DNA from 3 places in the Terribacillus sp. FSL K6-0262 genome. Region 2 is predicted to be linked to each of the others. Evidence: riboswitches for the same ligand, from Rfam matches in the RefSeq annotation. Region 2 holds a riboswitch; each other region holds the start of a gene.
What was found. Region 2 has a riboswitch for S-adenosylmethionine ahead of metK (methionine adenosyltransferase). Riboswitches for the same ligand answer to the same signal wherever they lie in the genome.

Region 1 (8,186 bases), 1.3 Mb from region 2:
TTACCATTTTCGTTCCTCCCTAACGAGCATATAAGAATTCATCATCCCGATATTTCTCCTTGGCCAGCTGTTCGATTGCTTCCAGCTGTTCTTCATCCAGTTCAAGTCTTTCAAATGTCACATCAAGTCCTTTTTGGAAACCATCATAAAAGGCAGCTCGTATATCCTCCATCGTTGTCTGCGCAGGAATGAATTCCTGCAGACTGGTCGCTTTGTTTGCGAAGCTTTGGTAAGCACGTTCTTTTACACGATCACTTGGATAGAGGAATAATTCCAGCAGATCCTCGCGATTCAGCCAGACCGGAATCGAACCATGCTGGAGTATGATACCTTTTTGCCTGGTTTGGGCACTGCCAGCTGCTTTCTTTCCATCCACATTGATTTCATACCAAGAAGCTTCCTCAAAGCAATTGGCAGTACCCTTCGGCTTCGAGTCAGCAGGTATGGCGAATTCCGCTTGGATGCCCAGATTCTCAAAACCAAGCAGCAGCCCCTCGGATAATACCTTATACGCCTCTTTGATCGTTGACGGTATCCCAGGATGATCCTCTTTTACAATGATGCTGTAAGTCAGTTCCTGATGATGGAGCACTGCCTGGCCGCCAGTTGGCCTGCGCACCAGCTCGAAGCCTCGCTTTTCGATTTCATCCAGATTGAAACGTTTCTTTGTCTTTTGGAAATAGCCGACGGAAAAGCCGCCAGGATTCCAGCCATAAAAACGTAATACAGGGGCGATCCGTCCCTCACGGTGCCATTGCATCAGCATTTCATCCGCCGCCATATTAAAGGATGGGGTATGATCACCGTCGTCCCAGAAAACCCAATTCCTCAAGCTGTCACCTTCTCTTTTGAAAGTTCAAATAATCTTAACAATTTTATTCTAGACCTCTTCTTACGACGTACGCAACCGCTTTCTAAAAAACCGACTATCATACTAGGATATATTACTCTTTTTCCCAATGGGTTATCATTTTGACCTAATGTCGGGATTTATACCGCTGGTCATTCCATCCAGCCAACAGGGAGGACAGAAGAAGGATTTGCCATTCCTGTCACGATAGGGAATGATGTCTGGATAGGCGGAAGCTGTACGATACTTGCCGGTGTCACAATCGGTGATAACTCCATCGTGGCAGCAGGGTCTGTCGTAACGAAAGATGTGCCGGCGAATACGATTGTGGCTGGCAATCCGGCAAAACATATAAAGGATATAGAATAAAAAAAGCCGTCAAAAATGACGGCTTTTCAGATTGTAGAGAAATCCCAGTTTCTCTACAATCTTTTTTTATTCGATACTCTTCTGCTTTCTTTAAAGGGCTGTTTTATAAAAAAGATAGCCAGCCACCTACCTATCCTAGCTTTGCTAGGTGGTTGGCTATCTTTTTTATGTTCTGACAGGTCGCTGTCATCAGCGCCTGTTCCTGCACTTTTTCTCTTCCTCGTAACCTACAATAGCGAAGCCCGTGGAGTTGTTTCGCATCCGCAAAGCTTCGCTCTATCGTTTCTTTTCGCAATTTATATAATAACTTTCCTGAGTGGCTCAGGCGATTTTCCCGCACCCAATCTTTACTACCTTCCCAAACATGCCTTGTGATAACTTTTCGATGATTTCTTGATTTCGTACATGTGGCCAACAGTGGGCAAGCAGTACATTGTTTAGGGTCAGATGCGTATTCTTTATACCCTTCTCGATTTGTTGTTCGCAGAGGTAATGTTTGTCCGTTTGGACAAACATAATGATCTTTCTCTGGGACATACTTGAACTTCCATTTAGGCATTAATCCTTTAGTAGGATGAAAACGTCGGTGACCGATGACAGCGAAAATATTCTGTTCATTCAAGGCGTGACAGATTGGCGTAGTGAGATAACCGGAGTCCAGAGCGACAGCTTCCACATCAAAATTAAAGCGTTCCTTCTGTCGTTCAAGGCGCTCCAAATAAGGCCGTGAATCGTGCACATTTCCGGCCGTGACATGGACATCGGTAATAATATTATATTTCATATCCGTAGTTCTATGATCTAAGTAGAAAAAGCCTTCAGGCTTTCCTTCTCGATACATATAGCCACTCTCTGGATCAGTCGTGCTTTCTTTCACTACTTTCGTTTCTGTCACCTCCTCTCGTGACTTTAAAGCTTTTTTCCTTGTTTTGTACGTTCTTCTTGGATTGCTTTATCCAATTCTTCCTGATATGAACGAGTAGCTTCCTGTACTTCCTTCTTGATGAACTTTCTTTTATTCGCATTGGCTTTTAAGTGGGTGGAATCAGTGAATAAGACGCGTCCTCCAACCATACGATGCTTCATTGCCTGTTCTACAATTTCATCAAAGATTTGTTGGAAGATATCTGTGCCCTTGAATCGATTACAACGATTCCAGCTTATTGTAGAGTGGTGAGGGACTGGGTCCGTGAGTTTAAGTCCTAAAAACCAACGGTAAGCAATGTTTGTCTGGATTTCTTTCTCTAATTGCCTTTCGGAACGGATACCGAAAAGGTAGCCGATAAAGATCATTTTAAAGAGGACAAGAGGATCTAGGGAAGGACGGCCATTGTCCGCCGAATAATAAGGACGAACTTTTTCACGGATGAAGGAGAAATCTATGTGGGTTTCTATCTTACGCAATAGGTGGTTTTCAGGGACAAGTTCTTCTATAGTTACGATTTCAAGAGCTGTTTGGTCATTCTCTCTGGAATTTAACATCTTGGCACCGCCTTTTAGTCGTTTCTTCTATTATAAAAAAGTAAGAAAAAGAAGTGAACTCAAAATAAAAAGGCTGTCGAGACTTTCTCGACAGCCTGAAAAGCCGTCAAAAATGACGGCTTTTTCTCATTGGTTCGGCCAAACAGTCTTCGCTACATCAACGATGAAGCGCAGTTTTTCCCATTGCTCTTCTTCTGTCAATTTGTTGCCGTGATGCGTGGAAGCAAAACCGCATTGGGGACTGAGACAGATTTGATCAAGCGGGATATATTTCGTCGCTTCTTTAATCCGGTTGATCACTGCTTCCTTATCCTCCAATTCCCCGAACTTGGAAGTCACCACGCCCAATACGACTCTTGGACCATCTTTTGGAATATACTTCAGTGGTTCGAATGTTCCGGATCGTGCGTCATCGTATTCCAGGAAGAAACCATCCACCTTCTCTTTTGCCAATAAGTCCTGGGCAATCAAATCATAGCTGCCTCCGAACATATACGTGGAGCGGTAATTTCCGCGACAGAGATGCGTTGTCACGGTAAGATCCTCCGGCTTTCCTTCCAACACACCATTGATGACACGGCGTGCCAGATCGATCAAGAATTCACGGGAGTGCTCCCCATCGAATTTCGTATCAGGAGAAGATAATGTGGCAATATACACATCATCCAGCTGCAAATAGCGTACACCTGCGTCATAGAATGCCTGGATGGCATCTCTGTATGCCTGGATGACATCAGCTGCGAAGTCCTCGATATCCGGATAAATCGAATGATCTCGAATATCTGTATGGAAGAGCTGATTCGGACTTGGAATCGTCTGTTTGGCTACTGCCCTGCCAGCGACGATATCTTGGAATACTTTATAATCCTCAAGGAATGGATGATCTGGATTGAACGATACTTTGCCTGTATTTTTTATGTTATAGCGTTCTGTTTCCTCGCCCTTGAACAGATAACCTGTCTCCGGGACATACCCCGTGATTCCATTAAGGTGTTCGAGAAAATCAGTGTGCCAGAATCTTCTCCGGAATTCCCCGTCCGTCACCAGTTCCAGTCCGACTTCAATCTGTTTGTCGACAATTCTTTTGATTTCCGATGTCTCGATTTCCCGCAGCTCTTGTTTGGTGATTTGTCCATTGTTGAATTGCTGTCTTGCTTTGTGCAGTACATCGGGACGAAGCAAGCTCCCTACGTGATCTGCTCTGAATGGTGCCGTTTTTGTCTTGATTGTCATGTTCATCTCTCCCATTTTAATTTTTCACTATCTCTGTTGATCGCCCAGCAGCCTCCAAAGCCTGGTGCAGATCCCCGATAAGATCTTCTGCATGCTCCAAACCGACAGATAAACGCAAGAGGCCATCTGTGATGCCGCGTTTTCTCCGCTCATCCTCCGGCATGGCCGCATGCGACATTGCAGCAGGATACGAGAGGATGGATTCCACCGCGCCAAGACTGACGGCGAAAACCGGAATGCGAAGCTGTTCAACGAATACCTTCGCATGCTCCCTGCTCGGCAGGATGAAAGATAATACCGCTCCGTTCCCGCTGGCTTGCCCGGTATGTATATCGCGGCCTTTATGGGTTGGCAAACCCGGGTAGAAGACATCTTCCACAAGCGGATGCTCCAGCAAGTAGGATGCTATCCTTCCCGCTGTCTCCGTCGACTGACGCAGCCTTGCTCCCAGCGTCTTGATGCCTTGGAGCAGCAAATAGCTATCCTGGGCACCAAGGATGGCCCCGAATGTATTCTGGATGAAGGCAAGCCGCTCTCCCAGATCGTTGTCCCTGGTGATCAGGAGCCCGGCGATGATATCGCTATGCCCGGAAAGGAACTTGGTCGCACTATGGATGGCTACATCCACACCGAGTGAAAGCGGCTGCTGATACAATGGCGTCAAAAACGTATTATCCAAAAAAGTCAAGCACCCATTCTGCTTGGCCAACCGTACAACCGCACGGATATCCGTCACCTTCAAACGAGGATTGGAGGGTGATTCCAGATAAATGACCTTCGTGTTTGGCTGGATGGCCGCTTCAACCGCATCCAGATCGGTTAGATCCACAAAGGAATGGCTGATCTGGAACTTAGGAAGGATCTCTGTCACAAAACGGTACGTACCGCCATACACATCTTCGGTCACTACCACATGATCGCCCGCAGACAGCAGCATGAATGCAGAAGATATCGCTGCCATGCCCGATGAAAAAGCGAAAGCACATGTCCCTCCCTCCAGTTCTGCCGCCTTTTGCTCGAGCGCTTCCCGTGTCGGATTGCCGGAACGGCTATAGTCGAACGGACCGAAAGCATCGAAGCCTTCCTGATGGTAAGTGGAGGAAAGATAAATCGGCACGTTCACCGCACCTGTCCGCTGTTCCTTATGCCGGCCTTGGATACACGCCGTTTCCAAATGCTGTTCGCTCATAAGATGACCTCCTGGTCCACTCTTTGGAATGCTTGCTGCAAATCTCCGATCAAATCATCCGCTTCTTCGATCCCGACCGAGAAACGGAGCAGCCGATCGCATATTCCCCTGGCTTCCCTTTCTTCAAGAGGGATATCGGCATGGGTCTGTGTCGTTGGATATGTAATGAAACTCTCCACTCCGCCAAGGCTTTCTGCAAATGTAATGGTCTTCAGGCTGCGCAGGAACGGATCGACCCATTTACTGTCCTTGACCCGGAAAGAAAGCATGCCGCCCTTGCCTGCGTATAGGACATCCTCCACCTTTGGCTGCTCTTTCAAATATGCCGCGATGCGCTTGGCATTGGTTTGATGCTGCCGCATTCGGAGCGGCAGCGTCTTCAAGCCACGGATGAGAAGCCAGGAATCGAGCGGGGATAACACGGCACCGATGCCGTTATGGAGTACAGACAGGCGCTCTGACAGCTCTACGCCCTTACTCACGACCAGTCCAGCCAGTACATCATTATGTCCGCCGATATATTTCGTCGCACTATGGATGACGATATCTGCCCCATGTGTAATTGGCTGCTGGAGATAAGGCGTCAGGAATGTATTGTCGACAATCAGCAACAGACCGTGTGCTTTCGCCAGTTGCGCATACGCATCCATATCGATTTCCTGCATCAGTGGATTTGTAGGTGTCTCCAGGAAGATCGCTTTTGTCTCATCCGTAATCATCGCTGCTGTTTCTCCCACTGTCCGAAATGGAGCGTAAATCGGTGTCACTCCGTATGATTCCGAATAGAAATCGAACAGTCGATAGGTGCCGCCATAAATATCCTCCGGCACGAGCAGGGAGTCTCCGGATCGGAAAAGTGATAATACGAGTTGGATCGCTGCCATGCCCGAGCTGCAGGCAAAAGCCCGGTCACCTTTTTCAAGCTTTGCGAATCCTTCCTCCAGAACAGCCCGAGTCGGGTTCTTCGTCCGGGTATAATCATAACCAGTCGATTCCCCGATTCCGCCATGTGCATAAGCAGTGGAAAGATAAACCGGCGGATTGACAGCACCTGTCACTTCATCACTTCGGTTTCCTATCTGTACAAATGTTGTCTCTAAGCTACTTCCCATATCGATTCTCACCCTTCTATATAAAAAAAGAACCTTCTCCCCAAAAAGGAAGAAGGTCCAGTCATAACCGAATCAGCTTCTTATCTTTAAGGCGGATACCTTTTGGAATTAGCACCGTGTCTGGACAGACTGGTTGCTGAGACATCATAGGGCCAATTCCCTCCGTCTCTCTTGATAAGAAAAATCACTATTCATTTTTTATATTATAGCCATGTTAACATACAGGAAAATCCAGTCAAGATATTTTTGATAATTTTCCATCAAATACAATTATTTCTGTTGATTTTTTTAGGCAAAGCCGTTTTTGATGGCAGTCAAAGTAAAAAAATAGGATTGACACCCAGTACTTTTCGGTCTATCCTTTTCCTTACAACTGATATTTCTTATCCAGATTGGTGGAGGGAATGGCCCTAAGAAACCAAAGCAACAGGCTGCAAGCCGCAGTACTGTGCTAATTCCAGGTGTTTGACACTGAAGATAAGAAGAGCGGAAGCTTGAAAAATGGCCCTCTTCTTGTGGAAGGGGCCTTTTTTTAAGACAAAATCCGATTAATTTCATTGGAGATATCAAGATTATTACAGGAGGCTATAGGATGGAGACCACAAAGCAGACCCTTGCGGAGGTACATAAGGAATTGGAACAGGATTTCGCAGAAGTCGTCGAATGGAGACGATATCTGCATCAGCATCCTGAATTGAGTTTTCAAGAGACAGAAACAGCCCGTTTCATCGCTGATAAGCTGCACAGCTTCGGATATGAGGATATCCAGACAAATATCGGCGGCTACGGCATTGTCGCAGCGCTGTCAGGGAAAGAGACTGGGCCGACGATTGCCCTCAGGGCTGATTTCGATGCCCTGCCGATAGAGGACGAGAAAGAAACAGCCTATCGCTCCCAGATACCTGGTGTGATGCATGCTTGCGGGCATGACGGTCATACGGCTGCACTACTCGGGACTGCCAAAGCATTGATCAAGCATAAGGACAGCCTGAAAGGCAAAGTCGTCTTCCTGTTCCAGCCTGCTGAGGAAGTACCGCCCGGCGGTGCCAAGGCGATGATTGAAGATGGAGCACTCGACGGCGTCGATTATGTCTACGGCGCACATCTTAACTCTGCTGCCCCTGTCGGGAAAATCGGTGTCGGCGAAGGATTCAAAATGGCCGCAGTGGATAAATTTTCGATCACCATCCAAGGAAAAGGGGGGCATGGCGCCGCTCCTCAGGAAGCTGTCGATCCAATCGTCATCGGCAGTGATATCGTAAGCGCCTTGCAGAAGATTGTCAGCCGCAGAGTCAGCCCGCTGGAATCCGCGGTTGTGACACTGGGTGTCTTCCAGTCCGGCAATGCGTTCAATGTCATTCCGGATACAGCCAAATTGGAAGGCACGGTCCGGACATTCAATGCCGACATCCGCAAGCAGGTCAGACAGCAGATAGAAGCAATCGTTTCGGGGATCACGAGCGGATTCGGCGCAACCTATTCCATCGATTACCTGCACGGCTATCCTGCGCTTTATAATCATCCTGAGGAGACTGCTCTTTTGCAGAGGCTGTTCTCCGAGCAATTCGGCGAAGAACAGGTAATAGAGCTTGAAACCGGGATGGGAGCGGAAGATTTCGCTTATTACCTGCAGGAAAAACCCGGCAGCTTTTTTAAAGTTGGCTCCCGCAACGAGGATACAGGCACACACTATCCGCATCATCATCCGAAATTCGACATCGATGAGCGCGCATTGCTCATCACCGAAAAAGCGTTCACGAAAATCGTATTCTCGTTATTGGGAAGCTAAGGAGGAAATGTCTTGAAGAAGAGATTTGCACTTATATCATTAGGCTTGGCGGCTACCATCGCACTGTTCGGATGCTCCGGCAATTCCAGCAGCAGTTCCGGCGCAAGCGGCGGAGAACCCGTGGAAGGCGGCGACTTGAACGTTGCCATGACAGCGGATCCC
Region 2 (8,186 bases):
GCCAAAGACCAGTTTGAAGATGAAGATAAATTCAAGGAAGCATTGAAAGCTACCGGTTCAACAGAAGAGGAGTACAAGCAGCAGCTGAAAGAAGGCTTGCTGGTGACGAAATATGTCGATAAAGAGCTGTCACCGAAAGAAGTGACCGAAGATGATATGAAGACATATTATGAAGAGATGGAAAAGCAGGCAAAAGAAAGCAATCAGGAGGACAGCCTGCCGAAATACGATGACATCAAGGATCAGCTGAAAGCGACCATGGAGCAGCAGAACCTTCAGACAGTCATGCTTGAAAAAGTGGATGAGCTAGAGAAAGATGCGAATGTAAAATATAATATTTAAGAAGAAGAGGCACCAGGGATATCCTGGTGCCTCTCGTGTTCAATAAGTCACAGCTGCCTGATCGGAGATATCCGTTGCATTTTCGGCTTCGGACGGAATTTCGATGCCATCCGCTGCATTATAATTATCATAATTCATATCCACCACAGCATTGACTGTTGCTTCTTCACCAGCATCCTCCATATTCATGACCATATCCAATTTGATATTCTTCGGATAATCAGTCTCTTTATCGATGGAGATTGTGTAGTTGAATTTATCGAAGGTGAAGTTACCCAAGCTCTCCAGGCTTTCGCCTGCTGCGCCCATCTGCTCTTCCATGAAGCTCATCATTTTATCTTCGGCTACTTTGACATCAAGTACATATTCTGTGTCTGTTTCAGAGACTTTGATGCTATCAGCCAAATCCTTCACCTGCTGGATCTGCTCATCCAAAGGCTGTGCCACTTGATCGGTTTCAAGGGAGGCGCCGATTTCTGATTCGGCGTCCATTTTCAGCCACATATCAGATGCTGGTTCATACATATAAATCATATTATCCTTGATATACATGTCGAACTGTTCTCCCATGGATTCCATGCTGAGCTTAGAGGACAATGGATCCATCACGATGGTTCCGTTTGCCTTCGTCGTCATGGTTTGATCCAGGCCGGATGCTTTCACGTCCATATCCATTGACATATCCATATCATAGCTATTCAAATCTTCATTGGCTTCGGCTGTGCTTTGCAGGATTTCTTCAGGTGTCGGTCCTTTCTTCTCCTTGCTTTCTGCATCGGTAGAAGCACTGTCTGTACCGCACCCAGTCAGAAATAATACCAGTGCCAATACGACCCAGCCAAGATGTCTTATTGCTTTCATCCAATCCCTCCAAAAATAATTTGCTCTCAAAAAGTAACGGACTCAATCACTTTATTTCTGTGTAGGTATGTCTTATTACAAATCATTTCACAAATTAGTCCGCCCTGGAAAGCTTACCAAAGTTTAACGGGTTTTACAGCGATTTGTTTCACATTTTTTTACAAAAAGCAACAATTGAGGAGAAATTCCTACATTTTCTTATATATATAAGCTGAAGGGGATAAAGAATGCCTAGAGGAATATGTGTAAACTTTACTAGTCACTCCAAACTTTTCGGAGGAGTTCTTCATTCGGTGCAGAAACTTGTAAGCAGCGTTCTTCATCAACCGGCTGATTTATAGTGTTTCAAAAAAGGAAAGATGAGGAATACCTATAATACGACTATAAAGGAGGACTAATTATGCTCCAGACAACATGGAAAAAAGCATTAGCTGCCATCATCATGCTTCTAGTCCCATTTACATTCACGCTATCATACCAATCAGATAATATAACCGCAGTGACAGCTGAAAAAAGCAAGGCTGCTGTGCAGCAGGAGCTGCATAAAGAGCAGATCGAACAGCTGACATCTGCTTTCATGGCTAAAATTACGCAAGACATTGATACTAATTACAAGGTCCTGAACCATGATACAAAAGAAGAATTGCTGAAAAGCTTCGATGAAGTAGCCACAAGGGATGTGAGTCAGCCGATCGTCGACTTTTATTTCACGGAAGAAGCGGACGGATTGTATATCGTCCCTACCGAAACACCTGCATGGTTCAATCCGGATAATTCATACAAAGTGGAAACAGACTCCGATAATTATGTTACAATTACACAAAGCAATACCGATGATTTGCACGGTAACTATACAATCGAAATCAAATTCTTGTATGACGGAGGCTGGAAGATCGCAGCAGTCAAATACTTGTAGGTTTGATGTGAAGAAGAAGGCAGTGGGATGATGATGATTACGTTCAGAGATTATTATAACAACGAAGTGAAGATGTCTTTCGCCGATCATCCATTTTCCGATCAGCCTAAACATGTGTGGGTGATTTGCCGATACGGAAGCAAATGGCTTCTCACACGCCATAAAGATCGGGGATTGGAGTTCCCGGGCGGCAAGGTCGAAAAGGGCGAAACGGCGGAGCATGCGGCAATGCGGGAAGTGATGGAAGAGACTGGCGGTGTCGTGCAGCAGCTGAAATATGTCGGACAGTATTTCGTAGCCGGCAAAGCGGGTCATATTGTGAAAAATGTCTATTATGCCATCATCTCGGAATTGAAGAAGAAATCCAATTACCTGGAGACGTATGGACCGGTGCTGGTGGAAAAGTTCCCTTCCCATCTGGCGCAGCATGCAGAATACAGCTTCATGATGAAGGATAAGGTGCTGCCAAACGCACTGCATCATATAGACCAGCTTGAAAAGACGATGTAAAAAAACCACCCCCGAAAGATGACTGTCTAGTCTGCCGGGGGTGGTTTTTTTATTTGATAGTTTGTCAATCTAAATGCGACAGTTCCTCCTGGAAAGCCTCGTAAGGAGTTTTCCATCCTAATATTTTTCGCGGGCGATGATTAATTAGGTATAGTGCTTGGTGGATTTCATCTTCTGAAACAGAGGCTAAGTCTGTTTTCTTTGGGAAGAACTCCCGAAGCAGCCCGTTACTGTTTTCATTGGTTCCTCGCTGCCATGGGGCATACGGATCGGCAAAGTAAACCGAGATATCCATTTCATTTTCGATTTCTTGATAACAAGCAAATTCTTTCCCTCGATCTGTGGTCGCTGTCTTAAATATTTCCTTAGGCATAGAAGCTGCCACTTGTGAGATAGCTTCCTTCATAGAGCGTGCACTTCGATCGTTCATTTTAACTGCGAGAAAGAAACGCGTTTTGCGTTCGGCAAACGTTCCGAAGCATCCTTTACTTTTTCCACGGCTTGATACTACTGTATCTAGTTCCCAATGGCCTGCCGATTTTCGGTCCTTCACATCTTTTGGACGCTCCTTTATCGACGTACCAATATTGAATCGACCTCTCGTTTCCCGGGGTTTTTGCCTTTTTCCTTTTTGACGGAAGACCTGATGATCGACAGAGAATCGTCTTTGATTCATCCAACGATAGATGGTTTTGAAGCTGATGATACCCAGCCTTCCTTGAATTTGTTCAGGTGACCAAGTGAGCTTTAATTTCTCCTCAATAACCACTCTAAGCTCTTCTTTCCATTTACCTTTAGGAATACAAAATTCCCGTCGTTTTTGATACATTCTGTCAGCAGAGTCAGCTTTATAGCTGCCCTCACTGTTACGCTCCAATTCTCTGGAAATAGTCGAATGGTGTCTCCCTAACTCCTTTGCGATACGACGTGCAGACCAGCCAAGCTTGTATAGTGTTTCTAGTTTTCCTCGTTCAATTGTAGTAAGATGGGAATAGCTCATGTTTTCCTCCGTTTAAGATTAGGTATGGTAACTTCATCTTACACGAGGAAACATGGGCTTTTCTATTTTCAAAAGGTGTCGCACTTAATATTACAATTCATCATTTATAAAGCGGGCCCGCCTGGCGGACTGCTTCGTCAATGAAATCAAATTTTGCGAAATTCCGATGGAACTGAACAGCGAGCTCATGCGCTTTTTGCTTGTAAGCCGTTTTATCTTCCCAAGCATTTTCCGGCATCAGCAGCTCTGCCGGTACATCTGCAATGGAAACAGGAACATGCAGACCGAAAATAGGATCCTGGGTTGTTTCTGCGTGGCGTAATTCACCGCGGAGTGCTGCTTGCACCATCGTTCTTGTATAAGCTAGCTTCATCCGGGAACCGGAATGATAATCCCCGCCGGTCCAGCCGGTATTGACCAGATACACATCTGCCTGGTGCTCGCTGATCTTGCTGCCCAGCATGTCTGCGTATACGGATGGTGCCAGCGGCAGGAAAGGAGCACCGAAGCAAGTGGAGAATGTTGCTTCCGGTTCTGTCACACCACGCTCTGTGCCGGCAAGTTTGCTCGTATAGCCGCTCAGGAAGTGGTACATCGCCTGCTCGGTTGTCAGCTTGCTGATCGGGGGAAGCACACCGGTTGCATCCGCGGTCAAGAAGATGATCGTCTTGGGATGGCCGGCCAAGCTTTTCGATAAGCTGCCCTCGATATAGTCGATTGGATAGGCTGCACGTGTATTCTCCGTCACGGATCCATCCTCATAATCACAGACGCCGGTTTCATCAACTGCTACATTCTCCAGGATTGTACCGAATTTAATCGCCCCGTGGATTTCAGGCTCCTTCTCAGCGGAAAGATTGATGCACTTGGCGTAGCAGCCGCCTTCGATATTGAAGATGCCATCTGGTGACCATCCGTGTTCATCATCCCCGATCAAAGGCCGGTCCGGATCGGCAGAAAGCGTTGTTTTACCAGTACCGGATAGACCGAAGAAAAGGGCGGTATCGCCATCTGCACCTACATTCGCAGAGCAGTGCATCGGCAGGATTTCCTGCTGCGGAAGCAGGAAATTCATCACGGAGAAAATCGATTTCTTCATTTCGCCGGCATATTCCGTTCCGCCGATGACAATGACACGCTGCTTGAAGGATACGATCACGAAGGCTTCGGAATTCGTGCCATCGACAAGCGGATCTGCTTTTACGCCTGGAGCAGAAATGACAGTGAAGGAAGGCTTATGGGATGCCAGCTCCTCGTCAGTCGGGCGGATGAACAGCTGATGGGCGAACAAGTTATGCCATGCATATTCATTGATGACCTGTATCGGCAGATGATAGCGTTCATCGGCTCCCGCAAAACCTTGGAAAGAGAATACTTCTTCCTGTGCCTGCAAATAATCGACGACTTTCCCCAACAAATGCTCGAACGTCTCTTCACTTATCGGCTGATTCACGTTGCCCCAGTCGACTTTGTTCTCGGAAAGTTCATCCTTGACAATGAATTTATCTTTTGGGGAACGGCCGGTATATTTGCCGGTCGCCGCCCGCAGGGCACCTGTTTCTGTCAGGCGTGCCTCTTGGCGGGACAATGCCGCCTCGGTCAATTGAGCCGCGGATAGGTTTCTTTTCACATTGGGTTGATTGCGCAATTCCTCTAAAGCTGTCACTGCATGCATCATTCGCATATGGATCCCGCCTTTTTGTAGTGATTTTTAATTAGTATAACACATTAAAATATTAATACATACTATTTTCATTTGCAATCACCAACTTAAAAATAGTCGGCAGATAATTCCGATTGTTTTTGTCGGTTATTGCAGGATTTGGTTGACTTCTGGAGGCTGTTCCGATAACATAGTTCCGAACGGAAAACACTCTTATTCAGAGTAGGCGGAGGGACAGGCCCTAAGAAACCCGGCAACCGTCACATTTGTGAAATGGTGCTCAACCTGAGCAAGGGATACCTTGAACGATAAGAGAGGGAATAAGCCAGCCTTCTGTTATGAGGAAGGTTTTTTTCATGTAACGGCTTAATAATAGAAAAAGAGCAATACTAACGTAGTGTTCTTTCACCTTCACCCATTATCAAGTTTCTTAATAACATACTTGGAAAGAGTAAAACTTCCGTATTAATCGTAGTTGAAGGGGGATTTGGCAGAATGACTGCTAATCGTCGATTATTTACCTCAGAATCCGTTACAGAAGGCCACCCGGATAAAATCTGTGACCAGATCTCGGATGCTATATTAGATGAAATCCTATCCAAGGACCCGAATGCCCGTGTCGCTTGTGAAACGACAGTTACAACTGGCCTTGTTCTGGTAGCTGGAGAAATCACGACAAGCGCTTATGTAGATATCCAAAGCATCGTGCGTAAAACCATCAAGGAAATCGGTTATACACGTGCAAAATATGGCTTTGATGCTGATACATGTGCAGTGCTGACAGCAATCGATGAACAATCGCCCGATATCGCAGGCGGTGTCGATCAAGCACTCGAAGCCCGTGAAGGCATGATGACAGATGAAGAAATCGATGCCATCGGTGCCGGTGACCAAGGATTGATGTTCGGCTATGCCAGCAATGAAACACCGGAGTTCATGCCGCTGCCGATTTCATTGGCGCACCGTCTTTCCAAGCAATTGGCGAAGATACGGAAGGATGAGGTCGTGAGCTACTTGCGCCCGGACGGGAAAACGCAGGTGACTGTGGAATATGATGAGAACGATCGACCAGTACGGATCGATACGATTGTCATCTCCACCCAGCATCATCCGGAAGTGGAGCAAGCGCAGATCCATGCTGACTTGAAAGAGCTTGTGATCAAGCCGGTTGTCCCAGCGGAATTGCTGGATGAGGACACGAAATATATCATCAACCCGACTGGCCGTTTCGTCATCGGCGGTCCTCAAGGTGATGCCGGTTTGACTGGCCGTAAGATCATCGTTGATACGTACGGAGGCTATGCACGCCATGGCGGCGGGGCATTCAGCGGGAAAGATGCTACGAAAGTGGACCGTTCCGGTGCATATGCAGCGCGCTATGTTGCGAAAAACATCGTCGCTGCAGGTCTTGCGGAGAAATGTGAAGTACAGCTTGCGTATGCGATCGGTGTTGCCGAGCCCGTTTCCATCAGCATCGATACTTTCGGAACAGGCAAACAATCCGAGGAAGCATTGGTCAAAGCAGTACGCGAGTTATTCGACCTCCGTCCTGCCGGCATCATCAAGATGCTGAACCTGCGTCAGCCGATCTATAAAGATACAGCTGCATACGGTCATTTCGGACGTACGGATAAAAACTTCCCTTGGGAGCAGACAGACAGAGCTGCACAGCTGGAAAGCTATACATTCGCATAAATCATGCAAAAGCAAGAGCGACACTTTCGCTCTTGCTTTTTTTTAGCAGCCGCCCATAATCTTCCTTCAAGAACCGAATTGTTTTGTGCTATAATTAATGGCTAGAAGTAATGAAAGAGAGGCTAATAAGTAAATGTGTGGTTTGATTGGCGTCATCAGAAAAAACGTAAAACAACTAACGCAAGCTGATAAGGATAAATTCAAACAACAGAACAACATCATCACGCACCGCGGTCCGGATGATGAGGGATATTACCATGACGAACATGTTTCATTTGGTTTTCGCCGTTTGAGCATCATCGACATCGAAGCTGGGGTTCAGCCGCTAAGCTATGACGATGAGAACATCTGGATGGTTTTCAACGGGGAAATCTATAACTATGTAGAGCTCCGTGAAGACCTGCTGAAAAAAGGCTCCGAGTTCAAGACAGAATCCGATACCGAGGTCATCGCAGCGATGTACCATACATACGGAGAGGAAGCATTCAAGGAGCTTCGCGGTATGTTCAGCATTTTGATCTGGGATAAACAAAAGAAGATATTCTACGGAGCTCGTGATCCTTTCGGCATTAAACCGCTCTTCTATAAAGAAACGGACGAGGAAATCTTCTTTGCTTCCGAGAAGAAGAGCATCACGCTGCTGGAAGAATCAGACACTGTGGATACGGAATCTCTGCAGCAATATCTGAGCTACCAATATGTACCCGATCCTTTCTCCATGACAGAAGGTATCAAGAAGGTTGAGCCTGGTCATTACTTTGTAAAACGTGAAGGTGAACCAATCGAATTCCATCGCTACTGGCATGCGACATTCTCGCCAAAAATCATGGACAAGCAAGCTTGGATCAAACGAATCCAGGACGTGCTGTATGATTCCGTCAGCAAGCATATGAGAAGTGATGTGCCGGTCGGTTCCTTCCTTTCAGGCGGAATCGATTCCTCCGTTATCGTGGCGATAGCAAAGGAATTCAACCCGAACTTGAAGACATTTTCCGTTGGATTTGAGCGGGAAGGCTATTCCGAAGTGGATGTAGCGAAAGAAACAGCTGAAAAAATCGGCGTGGAAAACTATTCTCACATCATCACGCCGGAAGAATACCTTGAGAAGCTTCCGAAGATCATGTGGCATATGGATGATCCATTAGCTGATCCTTCCGCCGTGGCACTGTACTTCGTGGCAAGGGAAGCCAGCAAGCATG
Region 3 (8,186 bases), 1.4 Mb from region 2:
AGGGTGATGCTGATGCCGATCATCTATCCACATGCTCTCACAGCCGACTCCACCTTTGCAATCACTGCACCATCCAGCGGGGTTCCCGCTTCCTTGCATCCCCGGATACATAAAGCAAAAAAGCAGCTGGAGAAGCTGGGAAACCGCGTGATCATAGGCGAGACAGTCTGGACCCAGGAAGCTGCCAGAAGCAGCTCTGCCGAAATCCGGGCAGCTGAACTGATGAGCTTCCTTACCGATCCTGAAATCGATGCCCTCATGCCGCCATGGGGCGGGGAATTGCTTATTCAAGTATTGCCAAGACTGGATTGGGACAAGCTAGCTTCAAGCAATCCAAAATGGCTGATCGGTTATTCTGATACAAGCACACTTCTTTGTTCCTATACGCTCCGGACAAATATCGCTACAGCCCATACAACCAACTTCTTCGATCTGCATATGGCATCACTCGATGGAACGACAAGGCAGTGGCATAAGGTTTTATCTGCACCATCACGCAAAAACTTTATCCAGCATGCTTCGGCCATGTATCAGTCTTCTTGGGATGCACTTTTCGAACAAGACGATGCAGCGGGATTTGATCTGGACAGCGAAACGGAATGGAAATCCACTACTGGTAAACCTGTTTCCTTTACTGGCCGATTGATTGGCGGCTGCCTGAATACATTGACGGTCATTGCCGGGACAAAGTATGCCCCGATCAAGAAATGGCAAGAGTCTTTTGAAGAAGATACAATCGTCTATCTCGAATGGAGCGATTGGAGTACAGCAGAAGCCTACCGGAATCTTTGGCACCTGAAGGAGCTCGGCTGGTTCGATCGGGCAAGCGGTGTATTATTCGGCAGACCCGCTCGAAGCACACCTTCAGAGGATTACACAGACGAGCAAATGATCCGGGAATTCGCCGATGAAATCGGATTGCCGATCATCTTCGACACTGATATAGGACATATGCCGCCGCAATTGACATTGATCAACGGTGCTTTGACAACGGTTTCGTATCAGGATGGGACTGGCACATTGACTTATCTGGAATAGGAAAGAGGAGCTGATGGTTCAGCTCCTCTTTCCTTGTTTTGCCGGATGCGTCCCGGGGAGATGCGGATGTCCGAATAATTTCTCCCGGAATGTACCTCCTGCATAGTCCTTTTTATACAATCCCCGCTCTTGCAGGATTGGCACAACCAATTCGACGAAGTCCTCCAAGTCCCTCGGCGTAATATAATGGGTCAGGTTAAAGCCATCCACTCCGCTCCTCACAAAAAAGTCCTCGATCCTGTCGGCCACCTGTTCAGGGCTGCCGATGATGATCTCCATTTCAGCTGGTTTGCTGAATTTCTCTTGTATCTCTTTGACCGTGAATGGCCTGGCAGCGTCCTTGGTCAAATATGCAGCTCGTGATTGCCCTTGTTCCGTATGCTTGTACGTGAACAGTTCATCCTCATCTTCATAGGATGCCAAGTCATAACCAGTCGATCCACCATACTGGGCCTTTGCTGCATCTGCACTCCAATATTTCTTGATTTCTTCATATTTCGCATATGCTTCCTCTTCCGTTTCAGCAACGACTACATTCAGGAAAGTGAATGCTTTGATTTCATCACGGCTTCTGCCGTATGCTTCTGCACGCGTTTTGATATCCTCGATATAGTAGTTGATTTTTTCCGGTGTCGGTCCGCCGACAAACACACATTCAGCATGTCTGGCTGCGAAATCGCGCCCTTTTTCAGAGGTTCCCGCTTGGTAAAGCACTGGCGTACGCTGCGGGGATGGCTCACTGACATGAGGCCCTTCAACGGAGAAGTATTTCCCCTTGTGCTTGATGCGATGTACCTTATCCGGGTCCACCAGAACGCCTCTTTCCGGATCTGAAACAACCGCATCCTCTTCCCAGCTGTCTTCAAGCAGCTTATAAGAAACCTCCAGGAATTCCTCTGCTATCCGGTAACGTTCATCATGCTTGACCATTTTTTCCAGCCCGAAATTCCGGGCCGCATTCGGTAAGTAGGATGTAACGATATTCCAAGCGACACGCCCCTTGGTCAAGTGGTCGAGAGTCGAGAATTTACGCGCATTATGGAATGGCTGCTCGTAGGATGTACTGACCGTGACAGCGAAGGAAAGGTTCTCCGTCACAGCTGCCATTGCCGGGATGGCAAAGGCAGGGTCATTCAGCGGCACTTGGACTCCGTCGCGCAAAGCAGCCTTTTCATCCCCGCCATAGACATCATAAACGCCGAGTACATCAGCGAAGAACACCGCATCGAACTTGCCTTTTTCCAGCAGGCGCGCATGCCCGATCCAGTAGTCAAGCGACTTATACTCGCGATGCCTTCTGCTCTCGGGATGCTTCCATAAGCCGTGGGAATTGTGCATAGCTGCAGTCATATCGAAAGCTTGCAGGATGATTTGTTTCGTCATTATCTCTCACTCCTTTAAAATATGTAAAAAAGCCTCTTCCGTTTTACAGAAGAGGCTCCTTATCCAAGGCGAAAAGCTCCTCTTATCTGTCAGACCATCGTCTGCTGGAATTGGCACAGTGCATCATTGCCTGTTGCCGAGGCTTCCAAGGGCCAGTCCCTCCACCTCTCTTGATAAGAAAATACTATTTGATTATGTTAAATTGCGCTCGATTTGTTCCCGGTATTGACCCAAGGTGCTTGGCGAATGCTTCTTGAGCTTTTGCAGCAATGCTTCGTATTGAATCTCCTTTTCGCTGATCCGTTTCCGATAAGCCGCCCGCTCTGAATCATCCGTACAAACACGCAGTAAATCACGTAAGGCCACAATCTCTTTTTGCAGCTCCATTTCGGGCGGGACATAGCCGGCATTCTTCAGGATCTTATAGCTCATCCGCATATCCTCTGGTACGCCGGATAAATCCTCCAGTTCCAGAGGTTTCCCTGCACCGGGAAGGTTGCGGAATTCTCCACTTTCTTCCGCCTTCTTGATCCGTTCTTCGGCAAGCAGCGAAATCAGATCCATACAATCCCTCCCAAAAATCAAAAAAGCAACCGATTCCGCATCGGTTGCTTTTCATTATACAATAATCTGAATTATTTACCAATGAATTGCTGTGTCCAATAGTTACCGTTTTCCACGTACCCTACACCGATGTTTGTATAATCAGGGTTAAGGATGTTTTCACGGTGACCTTGGCTGTTCATCCAAGCTTCCACAACTTCTTCCGGAGTCTTTTGACCTTGGGCGATGTTTTCACCTGCAGTCTGATAGGAGATACCGAAAGATTTCATCATGTCGAATGGAGAACCGTAAGTCGGGCTGTTGTGGTCGAAGTAACCATTGTCAGCCATGTCCTGGGATTTAGCGCGTGCTACTTTGCTTAGCTCAGCATCTGCTTTCAATGGCTTGAGACCAGCTTTTTCACGCTCTTGGTTAGTCAAGTCCACTACTTGCTGTTCAAATGCGCTCAGCCCTTCTGCAGCTTGCTTGTCTTCTGTCTGCTTGCTGTCAGAAGCAGTTTCTTGTTTTTGTGCTGGAGCTTGTGCTTTTTGTTCAGTTGCTTGCTCTTCAGCTTTTTCTTCTTTTTGCGGAGCAGCTTTTTGCTCTTCTTTATTAGAAGCAGGTGCTTTTGCTTCCTCCTGCTTAGGTTGAGCTTGTACAGGAGTCTGTGCTGTTTCTTGTTGTGCTGGCTGTTGAACATTGTATTTCGCTAGCAAGCTATCAACATCGATGTGAATGTTATAAGCTGATAGATAATCATTCACCCATTTATTCAAATCTTCGATAGAAGAGAAAGATCCGCTTTTCACTACATGTGCTACGTGCACTTGAACTTCTTCTTTAGTTGGCTGTGCCGGTGCAGCGTTTGCTGTGCCTGCCAAAGCGCCTCCTGCCAGGATAGCTGTGGATAGTGTTGTTACTAATACTTTCTTGAACATGATGTTGCTCCTTTCGGGATGTATGTGTTTTCTTGATGCAGCAACATCATAGCATGCGTTTTTATGTAATATTGCAGCCTGGATTTTCCAATTGGCTCTCCTTCCCGAAGTCTCATGCTAAAAGTCGGTTCCTATGCGAAATCGCACCCGCTCATCTTGCTTTGAAACTAGCAATAAACAGCCACCCTGCTATATATTGGATGAAAATCAGGATTGACACCTTTTTTCCTTCCTAGTTTTTGTAACAATCCCTCATTATTTGTAATCTATCTGTAAATTGACTTTGCGTTTGTCTCTTCATATAATACTATCTTCCTAAACTTATTAGTTTATTCTGCCAAATTAGGATAAAGGTATCTCTTTAACACCTCTATACCAGGTGATAGAATGAACTATGTCGAAATTAGGAGCTTTTCGGCTCTTTGACGCATCCACCCCCATAAAGTAAATATCGGGGGAGAATGAATATAGTAGAAATATGTCATCATTGGAGGAAATATAATGTTTGCTAATCCTGAAATCGGAATAGACCTTGGCACTGCAAATATACTTGTGTATACAAAACAAAAAGGAATCGTATTGAATGAACCTTCCGTCGTAGCGATCGATTTGGAAACAAAAAATGTTGTGGCGGTTGGAGCCGAGGCAAAGGAAATGGTCGGTAAGACTCCCCAGAATATCGTACCGATCCGTCCATTGAAAGATGGCGTAATCGCTGACTATGACGTAACAGCTCAATTATTGAAAGAAATTCTGAAAAAAGTAAGCAAGGTGATGGGCGCTTCCCTTCGCAAGCCTACCATTGTTGTCTGCACACCGTCCGGCAGTACTTCCGTTGAAAGACGCGCCATACATAACGCAGTCAAATCCTATGGTGCCAAAAATGTTCATTTGATTGAAGAACCGATTGCCGCAGCTATTGGAGCGGACCTTCCTGTTGATGAGCCAGTGGCCAATGTGATCGTCGATATCGGCGGCGGTACAAGCGAAGTTGGCATCATCTCTTTCGGCGGCGTGGTATCCTGCCGTTCCGTGCGTATCGGCGGGGATTCCATGGATGAAGAAATTGTCCAATATATCCGCAAGCACTACAACATCTTGATCGGGGAAAGAACTGCAGAACAAATCAAGATGGAGATCGGTCATGCTTTGATCGAGCACGACGAGCTGATGATGGATGTCCGCGGCCGCGATATGGTAACTGGACTGCCTAAAACTGTCGGGATTTCCTCTAAGGAAGTACAGGTGGCACTGAAGGAATCATTGGAACAGATCCTGGAGACAATCCGCATGACATTGGAAGATTGCCCGCCGGAACTAAGCGGGGATATCGTTGACCATGGTGTCATCTTGACTGGAGGAGGAGCATTGCTCAAAGGCATGCAGCAGTGGCTTGCTTCTGAAATTTCCGTACCCGTGCACCTGGCTCCGAACCCATTGGAATCCGTTGCAATCGGTACAGGCCGTGCCTTGCAAATGATTACAAAACTGCAAAAAGCAGCAAAATAAAAACAGGCGTATCAGTCAGCTGATACGCCTGTTTTTTTTTATGGAAGGACAGCTTGAAAATGGAGAATTTTATCGCTTAAGCTGCTGTTTCTGATCATTGGAGCCAGACTGTACCAATCCAATGCCGATTCCGGCCGGGTCGTCCAAATAAGCAAGATAGAAAGAACCAGAACGACAATTGCCCTTCTGCTTTGGCCGCTTGGATAGCTTTATCCAAATCCTCCAATTCAATCTGAATTCTGGTTCCATGCGGAAAATCATGCGGTCCCTTACGGATGCCGCCATCGATTCCTCCATCCGTCTTCACCTCATGATAGCCCCAATTCGGCGTCCCGATCTTCCAGCGAAAACATTGGCGTAGAAACTTGCTGCTTTGTCAGGGTCTTGACTATTCAGCTCAAATCCAAGACTTTGCCACGGATGTTCTCCATGCTCCCTCTCCTTATCTATGCAAAAGCTCGCGAATCTTATATGCATGCTCCTCGATCACCGGCCGCAATCCTGGATTATAAAACACAGATGCAGGATGATATGTCGGGAATATACGATATATTTTCTCCGAAAAAATGAAGGAATCCTCCCCCAAGCTTTTTAATTGCTGAATGGGTTGTTCTACTAGCTTTCCGGCAGCTTCCGTTATTTTCTCTTTCGAACCGGTTACCCTTTCCCAGCCTATTTTCCCTAATGTCACAAGGATATCCGGCTCTGCATGAGCAATTTCATAATCGAGCACGGGCGCATGCGCAAGTATCTCGGCCTTAGTCGGTGTCCGATTATATTTCTTGGTGACCGTCTTTCCGCGGATCTGCTTTGTCTTATATTGATAAGGTCTGCTTCTGACTGAGCTGGAGATGAATACTTCTGACCTGTTGACCCCTGCCCGTTCCAAAAATCAAAACCACCAGTGTGAACTGGTGGTTTGTTCTGCGGCTAAAAGCCTTTGTTACCGGCCTAGGCCTCAAAGGCCCGCTGAATGGGTTCCCTCTTGCACCACATCTACTCACCAATTCTAAAGAATTTCTTTATTTCTTCCGATTTTTTTCTCCTGTAAATGGATCGTACTCTTCGAATAATGTCAATTGATCGCCCATATAGTCCTCTTTTAGCTGATTCCTAATATATTCTTGTATTTGTTTCTTATTTCTCCCGACTGTATCAACATAGAATCCTCGACACCAAAATTTTCGATTTCCATATCTATATTTTAAATTGGCATGACGATCGAATATCATTAAACTACTTTTCCCTTTTAAGTATCCCATAAATTGTGACACACTTAATTTCGGCGGGATACTTATCAACATATGAATGTGATCCGGACAAGCATTTGCTTCATGGATAATCACACCTTTCCGTTCACATAAATCCCTAATAATTTGTCCGATACTCTTTTTGTATTTTCCGTAAATAACCTGCCTTCTGTACTTTGGCGCAAATACTACGTGATACTTACAATTCCATGTTGTATGTGCTAAACTGTTCATGTCCTTCATAGGGCACTCCTCCTTCTATGGCGAGATAAAGTGGTCGGGAAACCAACTTTATCCTACCATGAAGTGAGGTTTTTTTATTACCACGCTTGAAGCTTTCTGGAACCCCCGGCATAGCCAGGGGTTTTCTAATACATATAATAAATCAAGCTCCTTGCCAGCTCGCCCGCTGAATGGGACCAAATTATGTATTTCTGTCTCACCCGGAGCTTCCCCAACAAAGAAAAGGACAGGGTGCTTCGGCCCTCTTCCAGGCAAGAAACCCTCACAAGGATAGGGAGCCATCCTTTCTTTGGCTAGCCGAACCAATTCTTCCGGCAGCATGTCAATCAAGCCTCTGCAGCAGATCGCGCAATTCACTGACTTCTTCAGCTGACAAAGTGATTCCTTTCCCCATCTTTTCGTGATCCGGGGCCCAGTCCCTGATATCATACTTCGGCTCACGGCCATTCCAGCTAATCAGATTCAGCTCCTTCCGCCATCCCTTCGGAGATACAGATAATACCCCTATTTCCTTGACTATTTCATAAGATAATTCAGCCATACATACTCCCACCTTTTCCCTTTTCTAAAGTCTAGCAGAATTATTTGTTATAATGAAACGAAATATGCAATGGAGGGAAAACAGATGCAACAGCCGATTGAATTGAATGAAAGCCAGCGCAGCGAAATGATCCGTTCCTTGCAACATTATTTTGAGCAAGAAAAAGACGAGCAGCTAGGCGACCTGGCCGCAGGTCTGCTGCTCGAATTCATCGTCAGGGAACTGGGTCCCGTTTTTTATAATGCCGGAATCGAAGCATCCTATCAGTTTATGAATGAGAAGATGGAGGATTTATTCGGCTTACAGGTGAGGGAGCGTTGAGTGCTCCTCAACTCTCCAGTAAATCATCCATTTCTTTTTTGACAGTCGCTGCCTGCGATCCAATGATGATTTGCAGATTATGCTGATCTACTTTGACAATCCCATGTACCCCCATTTGCTTGATTTTGGCTTGATTCACTTCATTCAAGTCTTTTATTTCAAGCCGCAGCCGCGTCATGCAATTATCATTGATGAGGATGTTCTGTTTTCCACCGAGATTTTCAATCAGCTTCTGTGCCATGTATCTGTAATTATTATGGGAAAGTGCCAGATCCTTCTCTTCCTCTCCTGCTACTGCTTCATATACCTTATCTTCTATCTGTCCGATTATGGCTACTTGACGTTTTTTGATGACATAATAAAAGGTGAAATAATACAGCAGGAAGAAAACGATACCCACCGGCAGGATAATAAGCCCTC

Region 1: another riboswitch for S-adenosylmethionine. It lies ahead of MHI54_RS03615 (methionine biosynthesis PLP-dependent protein); the one in region 2 lies ahead of metK (methionine adenosyltransferase).
Region 3: another riboswitch for S-adenosylmethionine. It lies ahead of MHI54_RS04285 (LLM class flavin-dependent oxidoreductase); the one in region 2 lies ahead of metK (methionine adenosyltransferase).

The regions. Positions count from the first base shown of each region.
Region 1 covers NZ_CP150277.1:710,478-718,663, forward strand. The annotation lists gene lipA (lipoyl synthase) at 1-7, opposite strand, end outside; gene MHI54_RS03590 (biotin/lipoate A/B protein ligase family protein) at 20-781, opposite strand; partial or broken gene MHI54_RS03595 (DapH/DapD/GlmU-related protein) at 992-1,219, shown strand; one part of gene MHI54_RS03600 (IS1182 family transposase) at 1,350-2,134, opposite strand; one part of gene MHI54_RS03600 (IS1182 family transposase) at 2,134-2,701, opposite strand; gene MHI54_RS03605 (5-methyltetrahydropteroyltriglutamate--homocysteine S-methyltransferase) at 2,828-3,934, opposite strand; gene MHI54_RS03610 (aminotransferase class I/II-fold pyridoxal phosphate-dependent enzyme) at 3,951-5,123, opposite strand; gene MHI54_RS03615 (methionine biosynthesis PLP-dependent protein) at 5,120-6,235, opposite strand; SAM riboswitch class I at 6,313-6,416, opposite strand; SAM riboswitch class I at 6,616-6,719, shown strand; gene MHI54_RS03620 (M20 family metallopeptidase) at 6,828-8,024, shown strand; gene MHI54_RS03625 (ABC transporter substrate-binding protein) at 8,037-8,186, shown strand, end outside.
Region 2 covers NZ_CP150277.1:2,748,340-2,756,525, forward strand. The annotation lists gene MHI54_RS14070 (SurA N-terminal domain-containing protein) at 1-342, shown strand, start outside; gene MHI54_RS14075 (DUF6612 family protein) at 382-1,203, opposite strand; gene MHI54_RS14080 (hypothetical protein) at 1,604-2,119, shown strand; gene ytkD (RNA deprotection pyrophosphohydrolase) at 2,153-2,629, shown strand; gene MHI54_RS14090 (IS30 family transposase) at 2,694-3,629, opposite strand; gene pckA (phosphoenolpyruvate carboxykinase (ATP)) at 3,730-5,304, opposite strand; SAM riboswitch class I at 5,503-5,607, shown strand; gene metK (methionine adenosyltransferase) at 5,788-6,987, shown strand; gene asnB (asparagine synthase (glutamine-hydrolyzing)) at 7,121-8,186, shown strand, end outside.
Region 3 covers NZ_CP150277.1:823,256-831,441, forward strand. The annotation lists gene MHI54_RS04280 (S66 peptidase family protein) at 13-1,038, shown strand; gene MHI54_RS04285 (LLM class flavin-dependent oxidoreductase) at 1,057-2,421, opposite strand; SAM riboswitch class I at 2,501-2,601, opposite strand; gene MHI54_RS04290 (DUF1992 domain-containing protein) at 2,614-2,985, opposite strand; gene MHI54_RS04295 (CAP domain-containing protein) at 3,057-3,902, opposite strand; gene mreBH (rod-share determining protein MreBH) at 4,404-5,411, shown strand; gene MHI54_RS04305 (hypothetical protein) at 5,506-5,718, opposite strand; gene MHI54_RS04310 (uracil-DNA glycosylase family protein) at 5,854-6,300, opposite strand; gene tnpA (IS200/IS605 family transposase) at 6,434-6,904, opposite strand; gene MHI54_RS04320 (YdbC family protein) at 7,227-7,445, opposite strand; gene MHI54_RS04325 (DUF2164 family protein) at 7,530-7,766, shown strand; gene MHI54_RS04330 (PTS transporter subunit EIIC) at 7,774-8,186, opposite strand, start outside.